DNA from 2 places in the Halomonas sp. TP35 genome. Region 2 is predicted to be linked to the other one. Evidence: predicted binding sites of a transcription regulator. Region 2 holds the regulator's gene; the other holds the start of a gene.
The links. The regulator FliA, encoded in region 2, starts transcription of late flagellar genes. The targets are predictions, from matches to a motif close to CTAAAGTTNNNNNNNNNNCNGCCGATA.

Region 1 (5,058 bases), on a different contig from region 2:
GCTGTGCGTATCGTGCATTTCCACGCACCAGCGGTTGTCGTTTTGCCGAGTAATATCCTGTACGTGCTTTAAGTAGTGAATTTCAAACCCGGATTGCTGCGACAAATGGTCGAACAGCAGGTGGGTAAGCGCGCCATAGTCGACATCAGACCCTGATACGATACGCGTCGCCGCGACGGGCTCGCCATCGCTGCGTCCTTCCATGATGAGCGGAGTCCACTGCTCAATCTGCGCGGGGTCTTCGCTATATTCCATGCCGTGATAGCAGTGGTGCGATGACATCTGTTTAAAGCGCTGGCGTAGATAGTTGACGTTATCCTCGCCCCAAACAAAGCTCATGTGCGGGCAGGGGTTGATAAACGCCTGCGGGTTGGGAATGGCCCCTTTCTTGACCAGGTAGGCCCAGAGTTGGCGTGAAATATCGAACTCTGTGTTGACCTCCAGCGCCTTGCTAATATCAACCGTGCCGTCTGAGCGAGCAGGGGTGTAGTTCATTTCGCAGTTGGCGGCATGTCCGGTGCCTGCGTTATTCCAACCATTGGAGCTTTCCTGGGCGCAATCTTTCAGCGTTTCCAGTACCACAATCTTGAGTGAAGGCTCTAGCTCTTTGAGAAGGGTTGCGAGCGTGGCGCTCATGATGCCAGCGCCGACCATTACAATATCTGCCCGCTCGGGAATCTGTGTTGATGTAGGCATGAACGTTCTCCGCTTAGGAACTCAACACTTGCTTGATGCGCTGATAAAGGGAAGGTCAATATCCTGAGGCACTATGGCATACACGCGTCGCCAAGGCTGGTTATCGATTAGATGCCAGCGGTGGCCGCCGCCTGTGGTGTCTTCCGCCAATAAAATGTCGCCGGGGTACAGCGTGAATGAGTCGCCCGTGCGCGTCTCGAAAGTGAGTGTGCCGCTAAGCGTTAAGACGAATTGACGGTTGGGAGCGTCATGCCAGCTAAAGCTGCCGCCTTCGCTTGTTTCCCGAAAGGAGATGCTGGTCGTTTCGATGACATCACTGAGCAAGTCATGGCGCTCACCTTTGGGAAGATCAATCCACCCTTCTTCAAAACACGATTGATGGTTACTGCCTGTCCATAACCTTACACATCGGAACATTACTGACTCCTGATTGTGAGTAGTGACAAAACATGATGAAAAATAGAACAATCATCTGAGTTTAAATACTAGTTCGGATTTTGTGCAATAAGGTGCGTGACCAAAGCTAAATTTATGCCTAAGGTGAAGTAGGTTTGATAATTTAAATATGGGCATGGGCTGGGGATTCCATGCCGCTATTCTTTTTATAAAAAAGGGGTTGGCGCTTTTCTTGTTAGCCGCCAATTATCTCTGGCAGGCTCTATAACGTTTGTAAATAAAAGGAAACCACCATGGGAATCAAAAAAAAATTAACGTTAGCGGCAAGCATGTGTGCTTTGTTCGTGGCCATCACAGCGGATGCATGCACGCGCGCGGTATATCAGGGCCCTGATGACATGATTATCACGGCGCGCTCCATGGATTGGAGGGACGAAATACATCCGAACCTATGGCTGTTTCCAAAGGGAATGGAACGCGATGGTGCGGCTGGACCCAACTCCGTTACTTGGACATCCCAGTATGGAAGTGTCGTTACCAGCGCGTTTGATATCTCAAGCACTGATGGCATGAACGAAAAAGGCTTGGTGGCTAACCTGCTATGGCTTGCTGAGGCAGAGTATCCTGAATTTGGGCCGGATGACGAGGGTCTTTCCGTGGCTGCCTGGGTCCAGTATGTTTTGGATAATTTTGCGACCGTTGATGAGGCGGTGGAGGCGCTGCGCGATGAGCCTTTTGTGGTCGTCTCTGCTGAAATACCGGGCACCACTCGATTTGCTACGCTTCACTTGTCAATTTCAGATGCCAAGGGTGATAGCGCAATATTTGAGTATATCGGCGGTAAACTCACTATTCATCACGATACGTCATACAATGTGGTGACAAACTCGCCCACCTTCGAGCAGCAACTGACGCTGGATGACTACTGGAGACAGATCGGTGGTTTGGTCATGCTGCCTGGCACAAACCGTGCCGCAGATCGATTTGTCAGAGCGTCGTTCTACATGGATGCCATCCCTAAAACGAGCGATACAAGAGTCGCTGTTGGCAGTGCATTTAGCGTGATTCGCAATGCGTCTGTTCCTTTCGGCATCTCATCAGAAGAGGAGCCGAATATTTCTTCCACTAGGTGGAGAGCGGTATCTGATCAGAAGCACCTTGTTTATTATTTCGAGACGGCACTTACGCCTAACACGTTTTGGGTGGATATGAAGGATGCCGACTTTACTGAGGGCGCGCCTGTTCGCAAACTGAGCCTCAAGAATAACAGTGTTTATGCAGGCAATACGGTCAACGCGTTTGAGGACGCCGAGCCCTTTGAATTTGCTGGTCTGTAAGGTGCGTTAAGGGCAGTTTTTTGCTAGTTAGCGCATGAAATAGCCCCCTGTGTCGCGGTTGGCGCAGGGGGCTTTCTCTTACTTAATAAAGCCAAGAGATAGACAAAACTGCGGTTAGCTTGTTCGATTGTTGTGATTAATACTAAAGTAATGGCGGCTGGTACCGATATTAAATTAAGCACACCTATTTACTGATCGCTGCCCAGAGTTATCCATGCCAAAAATCGTGATCTGTTTCATTACAGCCCTGCTACTGCTGGCACCTTATGCTCAAGCGAATACCGATGCGGCTGAGGCCGCGGCGCTGGCATGGCTTGATGCAATTGACAGTGGTGAGTATGAGCTGGCTTGGGAGGAGTCATCACCGCTTCTTAAGAGTCCGCTTTCGCCCAGTATGCTGGAGCGGATCATTAGCGCAGCGCGCCGTGACTTCGGGTCGGTGGAGGCAAGACGCCGTACACGCGTCATCACGCAAACCTCTATGCCCGGCGCTCCCAAAAATGATTACAAAAAGTTCATCTATCAAACGCGTTTTTCCAACAAGTCTGATATTACCGAAACCATTACGCCGCACTTTGAAGACGGCGTTTGGAAAGTAAGTGGGTACTATGTGAACTGATCAGCAACAAGTGGATTGGCCCGTTGCTACAACCGTGGGGGGTTGAATCTTCACGCAGGCAAAAATGGCGTTCCCCGAAGTGGTGTTCCACGGCGTGATAGCTTCAAAGTTGTGCTCGAATACATGCACTTCAAAGCAGGGCTCAAGCAGCGTAATTAGCTCGGCAAAACTAACCGCGACCATGGGGTGCTCGTCGTTCCATACTTGGGTATCGCACGCGTTGGTTTTTGCAATACTAAGTTTGAGGGCCTGTTTTTCACCGCAACCGCTGTAATGCCACCCGGAACGAAACGTGAAGGCATTGTCGGCTTTTTTAACGGTGTGGCTCACAAACAGATTGTTATCGATTTTATCTTTATCGACTGCGTTGAAGCAGAAAACCCCGCCACTCATTAAGGCGCTGTGCGCACTTTCAATACACGCTTTGAGCTTTTCAATTCCGTCGCTGTAGTGAATCGAATATAAAAAACAGGTAATTAAATCCTGCGGGTCGCTTACCTGGAAGTTGCCCATGTCCTGACACGTAAACTGAGCCTCAGGACAACGTGTGGCGGCAATATCCAGCATGGGCTGGTTAATGTCCAAACCGCTGCTCACGTAGCCATTATCAATAAAATGGCGAACATGAGGCCCGGTACCACACGCTACATCGAGGTGAAGGTTGCCACCGTTACCAAAAATTTGGTGAAGCCTCTGCACGGCGTTGCTTTGTGCCCGGTAGTCGATGTCTTCGCACATCACATCGTAATAGCCAGAAAGGTCGGTATAGAGTGCGTTAAAGGACATGGCGGCCTGGGTAGCTTGGGAGTGAGGGTGGCGCATAGTAAACGAGTGGAGTGGCTTTTAGAAGCCAGCCGTGCGGAAGAGAATTTTGATCAAGACATCGCAGGCCGTCGCACAGGCTTGCGATGTCTTTTTCGGTTTATAGCGAGATGTCAGGCGCAAACTGCATGCTTACCGCCACCCGGTTCCAACTATTAATGGCTAGAATCACCGTGGTTAGCTCAAGAAGGTCCTGCTCACCAAAGGCAGCCAGAGCATTCTGGTAGACGCTGTCACTAACAGACTGTTGGCTGATTAAGGTAAGCGCTTCGGCCCACTCAAGGGCTGCACGTTCCTGTTTATTGAAGCAGGGGGCTTCCCGCCAGGCAGGCAGTACATCCAGTCTTACCTGATGCTCGCCGTCGTCTCGGGCTTCCTGAGTATGCATATGCTGGCAGAAGCAGCACTGGTTGATTTGGGAAACGCGTAGCTTAACGAGGTGGATGATGGTAGGCGTTACCGCGCTATTAGCCGCTACTTCGCCCAGAGGCACCAAATGTTTAGCAAGGCGAGGGGTTAGCTTGTAAACGGCTTGTCGAGAAAGACGCTGAGACATGGCAGTGACCTCGTTGATTGATGAGGTCTCAGCTTATAAAGGTGTGCGTACTACGCCTTGTAAATTTGCGACAATTTGCGCTGGCGGTAAGAGGCGGGTGTTTCGTTGGTAAAAGATTGGAAGGCGTGGGTAAAGTGTGGCTGATCATAGTAGCCACAGTGGAGCGCTATTTCTGATAGCGGCCGGTCAGCTTCAAGTAAGCACCGTCGCGCTCTGTTGAGGCGAGCATACGTCACCAATGCGCCAGGCGAGACACCGACTTCACGTTTTAATCGACGTTCCAGGGTGCGTCGTGTTAACCCAATATTGGCAGCTAACTGCTCAGGTGGGAGTTGTAACTGGTTAATCGCTTGGATGATTCCTGGCACAGGGCTTTTACTCGTTAGTCGACTTTTGAGTAAACCCAGAAGCCATGTTTCAAGCAGGGCTAATCCTTTGGGTGCATCAAGCTGATAAAGGCGCTCCACCACCGGCATTAAACTGTCCATCCAGGAGGGTTTTATGTCATCGCCCAAGCAAAGGTGCGCGTCTATACACTGTTCCGGGGCTAAGCCCAGGAGGCTATACATACTGGCCGGTTTAAACCGAATGCCTATCCGGGTGGTGGACGTATCAAACGTCTCAAGCAGCAT
Region 2 (5,058 bases):
GGGTCTGGCAGCGCTCACCAAACGCGCGTTGCAGCAGTTTAAAGATGCCGATAGCGGGGCGGATCCAGAAGTACGTCTACTGTTAGCCAGCGGCGTCGCGTCAGTGGTAGGGCATTTGGATAACGCGGGTGATGATGAAGCGTCCAGTCTGCGCAGCGATCTACTCAGCCTATTGGGCGCGCGCCGAAAACGCCGCGATACGGCCATGCTGGATGCGTTGATGTACGCCTTTATGGCGCGCGACGCCATTCGCCAATTGGGCAGCGTTAGCCGAGAGGTGAGTGTATGAGCCAGGATCAGGCGGCGGGCTTGCGCCAATGGGCCGACAGTCAGCGTCAGAAGCAGGCACCCAGCCAGCTTGATGCGCCGTTGGCAAGTGATACTGAGGTGGTGAGCGAAACACCTGCGCCCGCGCCAAGTGCTGTTTCGCCCATCACTACGATTGACGAGCAGCCGGTCGCGAAAGCCCCTTCGCTACCTAAAAAGCCCTTGTATATTATTGGTTTGCCCGGGCAGGGCGCGCAGTCTGTCAAACAGGTTCAACACCGGCTGGCTCAATGGTCTGCGCTGGGCCGTCACTGGGCAGGATCACCTGACGATTGGGATATACAGGCTGTTAGCGTTAATGCGCCTGACCTTGCTCAGCTAAGCACAAAGCATGCGCGTTGGGCGCTCTGGATTAACAGCGATGCTGACGCATTTGCTGAGATGTACCGGCTACTTCGCCAGGCGCGTGACAATGGCGGGCCTCGCCGATTGCTGGCACTGCACGAGCCCTCTTTGTCGCGCCAAGGCTTGTTGGAAAACCTGCGTGAAGCCGCTAGCCACTATTTGGCCACCGATCTTCTGGTGTTGGCGCGCTGATAAGGAAATATTCGACATGTTAAGCAAGCTATTCAAGATGATGGGTGTTTGCGGGTTGATAGGGCTCATCAGTAGCGCTCAGGCGGCGGGCAGCTGGAGTACCTCGGTGCCTGGTGTGATGGTGGCCATGAGTGATCGAGAAACCCGTAGCCAGTCAATGACGCCACCCGATTCTGTACAGGTGCACAATCGGGTGATTGATCGGATACACTGGCAGCTTGAGACGCCGCCGGGCAGCGCTATCAACGCATGGCTATGCCACCCGGAGCAGTGTGTGGCTCTCTCGGGAGGGCGCGGAACGGTCACCGAGCTGGCGGGAAGGCAGGTAAGTGCTCCTTTGCAGTTTCGTTTTAAGTTACTGCCTGGACAGCGGCCAGTTCGCGTTCAGGGTCTGCAAGTCATTGTGAACTATCAGTAAAAGTTGTATAGCCGCGAGGCAAAAAGATGTACACAGCACAAGGCAGAATCAAGCAAGGCGAGCTATTCACACAATACATGCCACTGGTAAGACGTCACGCCTTAACACTGCAGGTCAGGTTGCCTGCAAGCATTGAACTTGATGATCTTATTCAGGCGGGCACGGTAGGGCTTTTAGAAGCACTGGGCCGTTTTGATGCCGCTCATGGTGCCAGCTTTGCGACGTTTGCCAGCCAGCGTATCCGTGGGGCGATGGTCGATGAACTGCGTACGCGGGATTGGTTGCCACGCAGCGTGCGCCGCGCTGCGCGCGCTGTGGACGACGCGGTCCGGCGGCTAGAGCAGCAGCTCGGACGCTCACCGGAAGAGAGTGAAATTGCCTTGGCGCTTGAGATGCCGCTGGGTGATTACCAACAGCTGCTTAACGACACCAATAGTGGCCAGCTATTGCCGTTTGAAGAGTTGGTTGCCGATGGTGGTGAGCCGGTAAGTTTTGATGTGAGCAACTTGCCGTTTGAAAAGCTGCTGGATGAGCAGCAGCGACAAACATTGATTGCTGCCATTGAGGCGTTGCCAGAGCGGGAGAAACTGCTCATGGCACTTTATTACCAGGAAGAGCTGAATTTAAAAGAAGTGGGCGCCGTGCTGGGCGTGACGGAGTCGCGCGTGTCTCAGCTGCATAGCCAAGCCATTAGCCGTCTGCGTGCCCGGTTGCATGATTCAGCCTAAACAACCGATACGTTAACTCACAATAACCGGCGAGGAGCCGTTGATGAATCCGTCCACGTTGATAGGTATATTCGCCAGTATGCTGCTGCTAGTAAGCGTGCTGTTCTTTACTGCGGAGTCCCCCGAAAGTTTTATCAATCTGCCGGGCCTGGCGATTGTTATAACCGGTACCCTGGCCGCTACTTTTATAAGCTATCCGCTAAAAGAGGTGTTACGCGTTGTACGCCTGGTAGGGCTTGTCTTTCGGCGTGAAAACACCTATATACGCGACGATATCAACGAGCTGGTCGCCATGTCCCGGCTATGGTTTAAAGGCGATGTGCGTGCAGTCGAAAACGAGTTGGAGCATACGCGCAATCCGTTTTTACGTACCGGTATTCAGTTAGTCATTGCCAATACCAAAGAAGATGAGATCTTCGACATGCTGCGTTGGCGGATTGCCCGGCTCAAGGCTCGCGAGCACGCAGAAGCCCAGATTTTTCGCACCATGGCGACCTACGCGCCAGCGTTTGGCATGATTGGCACGCTGGTGGGATTGGTTAATATGCTGGAAGTCATGGATGCTGGTGACCTGGATGTCATTGGCCCCCGTATGGCGGTGGCGCTGCTCACCACCTTCTACGGTATCTTGCTGGCGAACCTGGTGTTTAAACCCATCGCGGTTAAGCTAGAACGACGTACTGAAGAGCGCCTGATTACCATGAACATGGTGCTGGAAGGTATTTCATTGATCACCAAGCGCCGCCTGCCCTCTTTTATTGAGGAAACGCTCAATTCATTTATCGCCAACTATAACGATGAGATTCGCGATGCCACTATAAAGCCCCGGCCTGATACACCAAGCGCGACTGCAAAGGGCTAAGACGATGCTGGATAGCAATACGCGCCATGCGCTGGAGCTTCCCGCCGGGCAGGGTGAAAGCGATGAGAGCTGGCTGACCAGTTACCTGGACGTGCTCACCCTACTGATTACGCTGTTTGTCTTGTTGCTAGCCTTGGCTCCCCCCGGTGGTAATGAAGCACTTAAGGGCGAGAAGGCGTCCATGGCCAGCGTGATTAGCTCACTGCCCTTGGCAACGCTTGCCACCGGCATTCACCCACGTCATAGCGGGTTACAGCCCCAAATGGCGGCATTGGATATTCCTGGCGTCAGCGTATCGCAGGGCCAGGAGGGCGTAACGCTACGCATTGATGATAGCCTTTTATTTCCCAGTGGTGAGGCAGTGCTCACCTCTCTAGGCCAGGATGTGATAGAAAGCCTTATTAATGTGTTAGCGGCCTTTGATGGTCAGGTTTCCGTTGAAGGACACACTGACAATCTTCCTATTGCGACTACTCGGTTTCCTTCCAACTGGGAGCTTTCCGCCGGACGTGCGATTGCCGTTATGCGCCATCTGGAAGGTCAGGGCATCGCTATTTCTCGCATGCGGGCCGTTGGTTATGCGGATACTCAGCCTATGGAAAGCAACGCAACGCCTGAAGGGCGAGCTGCTAACCGGCGCGTTGAACTGTTGTTACGACAACAGCCAGAAGAGTGAATGGATTACTAAAGGCTGGGTTTGTGTCTAAACCTGGCCGCGCTGATGGGACTCTCACGCCAATCGGTAACGCTTACCCAACTGCTGGGGAAGCGTTTAATCCAGCGGCTTTCAGGGCGACGCGGTTTCACATAGCGTTTGCATGCGCTCAATCGCTTGATGGGCGCCTTCAAGCTGAAACGTCATGTACCAGGGGGGCTGTTCGCCTCGATCAAACCCCAGGAAAAGTTGCTCACCTTGCTCCATCTGGCGCATTAGCGTCTGCATATCAGCAAGATAAAAGTGTACGTAAAAGCCGTTATCGCCTCGCTCGGTGATGAACTCTGCCATGGTATCTACCGCGGGCTGCTCATCGATACGCAGTCGGGTCGGCACCAGATTGACGGTTTTACTTTCGCCTTGCTGCTCCTCCAGCGTGACACGCACTTCAAGCCACGGTAAATCACACACGTTTTGGGTGGCATTCAGGCTGAGTGTCGCGTCGGAATAGCTATGGGTTTCAACGGCGCGAAAGTGGTGCTCGTTACCCAGCGTTAATGTCATTGATTGCCACTGGCCGTGCGACTGTATGTCCTCCATATTAAAGTTCGCCGCCTGTGTTAACGGTGCAATAAGTAGAAGGGTGGCGCTTGCCAAGGCTGTTGAATAGGGTGTCATGTCAGCACATCAAGGTTGGGTCAGAAAAGCCCAGCGTTTATGACGGGTTTGCCCGCAGCAAAGGCGCCGGGTGCTTTCTATAAATCACTACCGCCGTGGTAGTGGTCTCTAGGCAGAAAGTTCGAATAATGGCCTAACGTCGTCATTAAGATAACAGTCATCAAACTCGCCGACTGCCGCCAGTGCTTGAAGATCAGGAATCGTAACGTTGTGACGATCACGAAATACCAGACCTTCTTCGCTCAGCAAGCTAAAGGTGCGGCTAACATGCACAGGGCTTAAGCCCAGAATGTCAGCAAGCTGCTCTTGAGAGAGGGGAAGTCGAAACTGCCCGTCGGTATGGCTATTGGTCTGGCGCAGTCTCAAATACATTTCGTACAGGAAGTGCGCTGTTTTTTGCCGAGCGCTGCGTCGGGCAAGCGTTACTAATCGCTCGGTGAGCAGTGCCTGGTGACGGCTGGTGATCGCAAATACCACCGAGGTTAGTGGCACTGACTGACGAAATACTTCAAGCAGGCGTTTGTGAGGAAAATGGCATATTACGCCATCTGTAATCATGCGAACACTTTCCAGACGTTGCGAAAACGCGAATTCACGCAGGCCAATAATATCGCCAGGCAAATAAATTTCCAGAATCTGTCGATCACCGTTTTCAAGGTGGCGATAGGAATAGGCCCAGCCACTTTTCAAGGTACAAAATTCGCCAGCCGGATCACCGAGTTCCCACAGAAGTGAACCCGCTTTGATATCAGTAGGGCTCTCTTCCAGGGAGACTAACAGGGCTTTCTCTGCCGTGCTTAATGAGCAGTAGTGGCTGAAGTGGTGAAGAATGCAGCTTTGATCTTCGCTCACA

Region 1: the regulator FliA is predicted to act here: its motif matches at 2,572-2,598, upstream of ACT3RU_RS08230 (DUF4019 domain-containing protein).

What each region holds. Positions count from the first base shown of each region.
Region 1 is NZ_JBQSUZ010000005.1:83,025-88,082, reverse strand. It holds gene mqo (malate dehydrogenase (quinone)) at 1-696, opposite strand, end outside; gene ACT3RU_RS08240 (cupin domain-containing protein) at 718-1,113, opposite strand; gene ACT3RU_RS08235 (linear amide C-N hydrolase) at 1,386-2,429, shown strand; gene ACT3RU_RS08230 (DUF4019 domain-containing protein) at 2,644-3,048, shown strand; gene ACT3RU_RS08225 (class I SAM-dependent DNA methyltransferase) at 3,049-3,834, opposite strand; gene ACT3RU_RS08220 (carboxymuconolactone decarboxylase family protein) at 3,971-4,426, opposite strand; gene ACT3RU_RS08215 (helix-turn-helix transcriptional regulator) at 4,477-5,058, opposite strand, start outside.
Region 2 is NZ_JBQSUZ010000006.1:47,824-52,881, forward strand. It holds gene flhF (flagellar biosynthesis GTPase FlhF) at 1-289, shown strand, start outside; gene ACT3RU_RS09165 (hypothetical protein) at 286-864, shown strand; gene ACT3RU_RS09170 (flagellar protein FlhE) at 881-1,282, shown strand; gene ACT3RU_RS09175 (RNA polymerase sigma factor FliA) at 1,309-2,010, shown strand; gene ACT3RU_RS09180 (motility protein A) at 2,054-2,872, shown strand; gene ACT3RU_RS09185 (OmpA/MotB family protein) at 2,877-3,548, shown strand; gene ACT3RU_RS09190 (hypothetical protein) at 3,660-4,205, opposite strand; gene ACT3RU_RS09195 (Crp/Fnr family transcriptional regulator) at 4,314-5,057, opposite strand.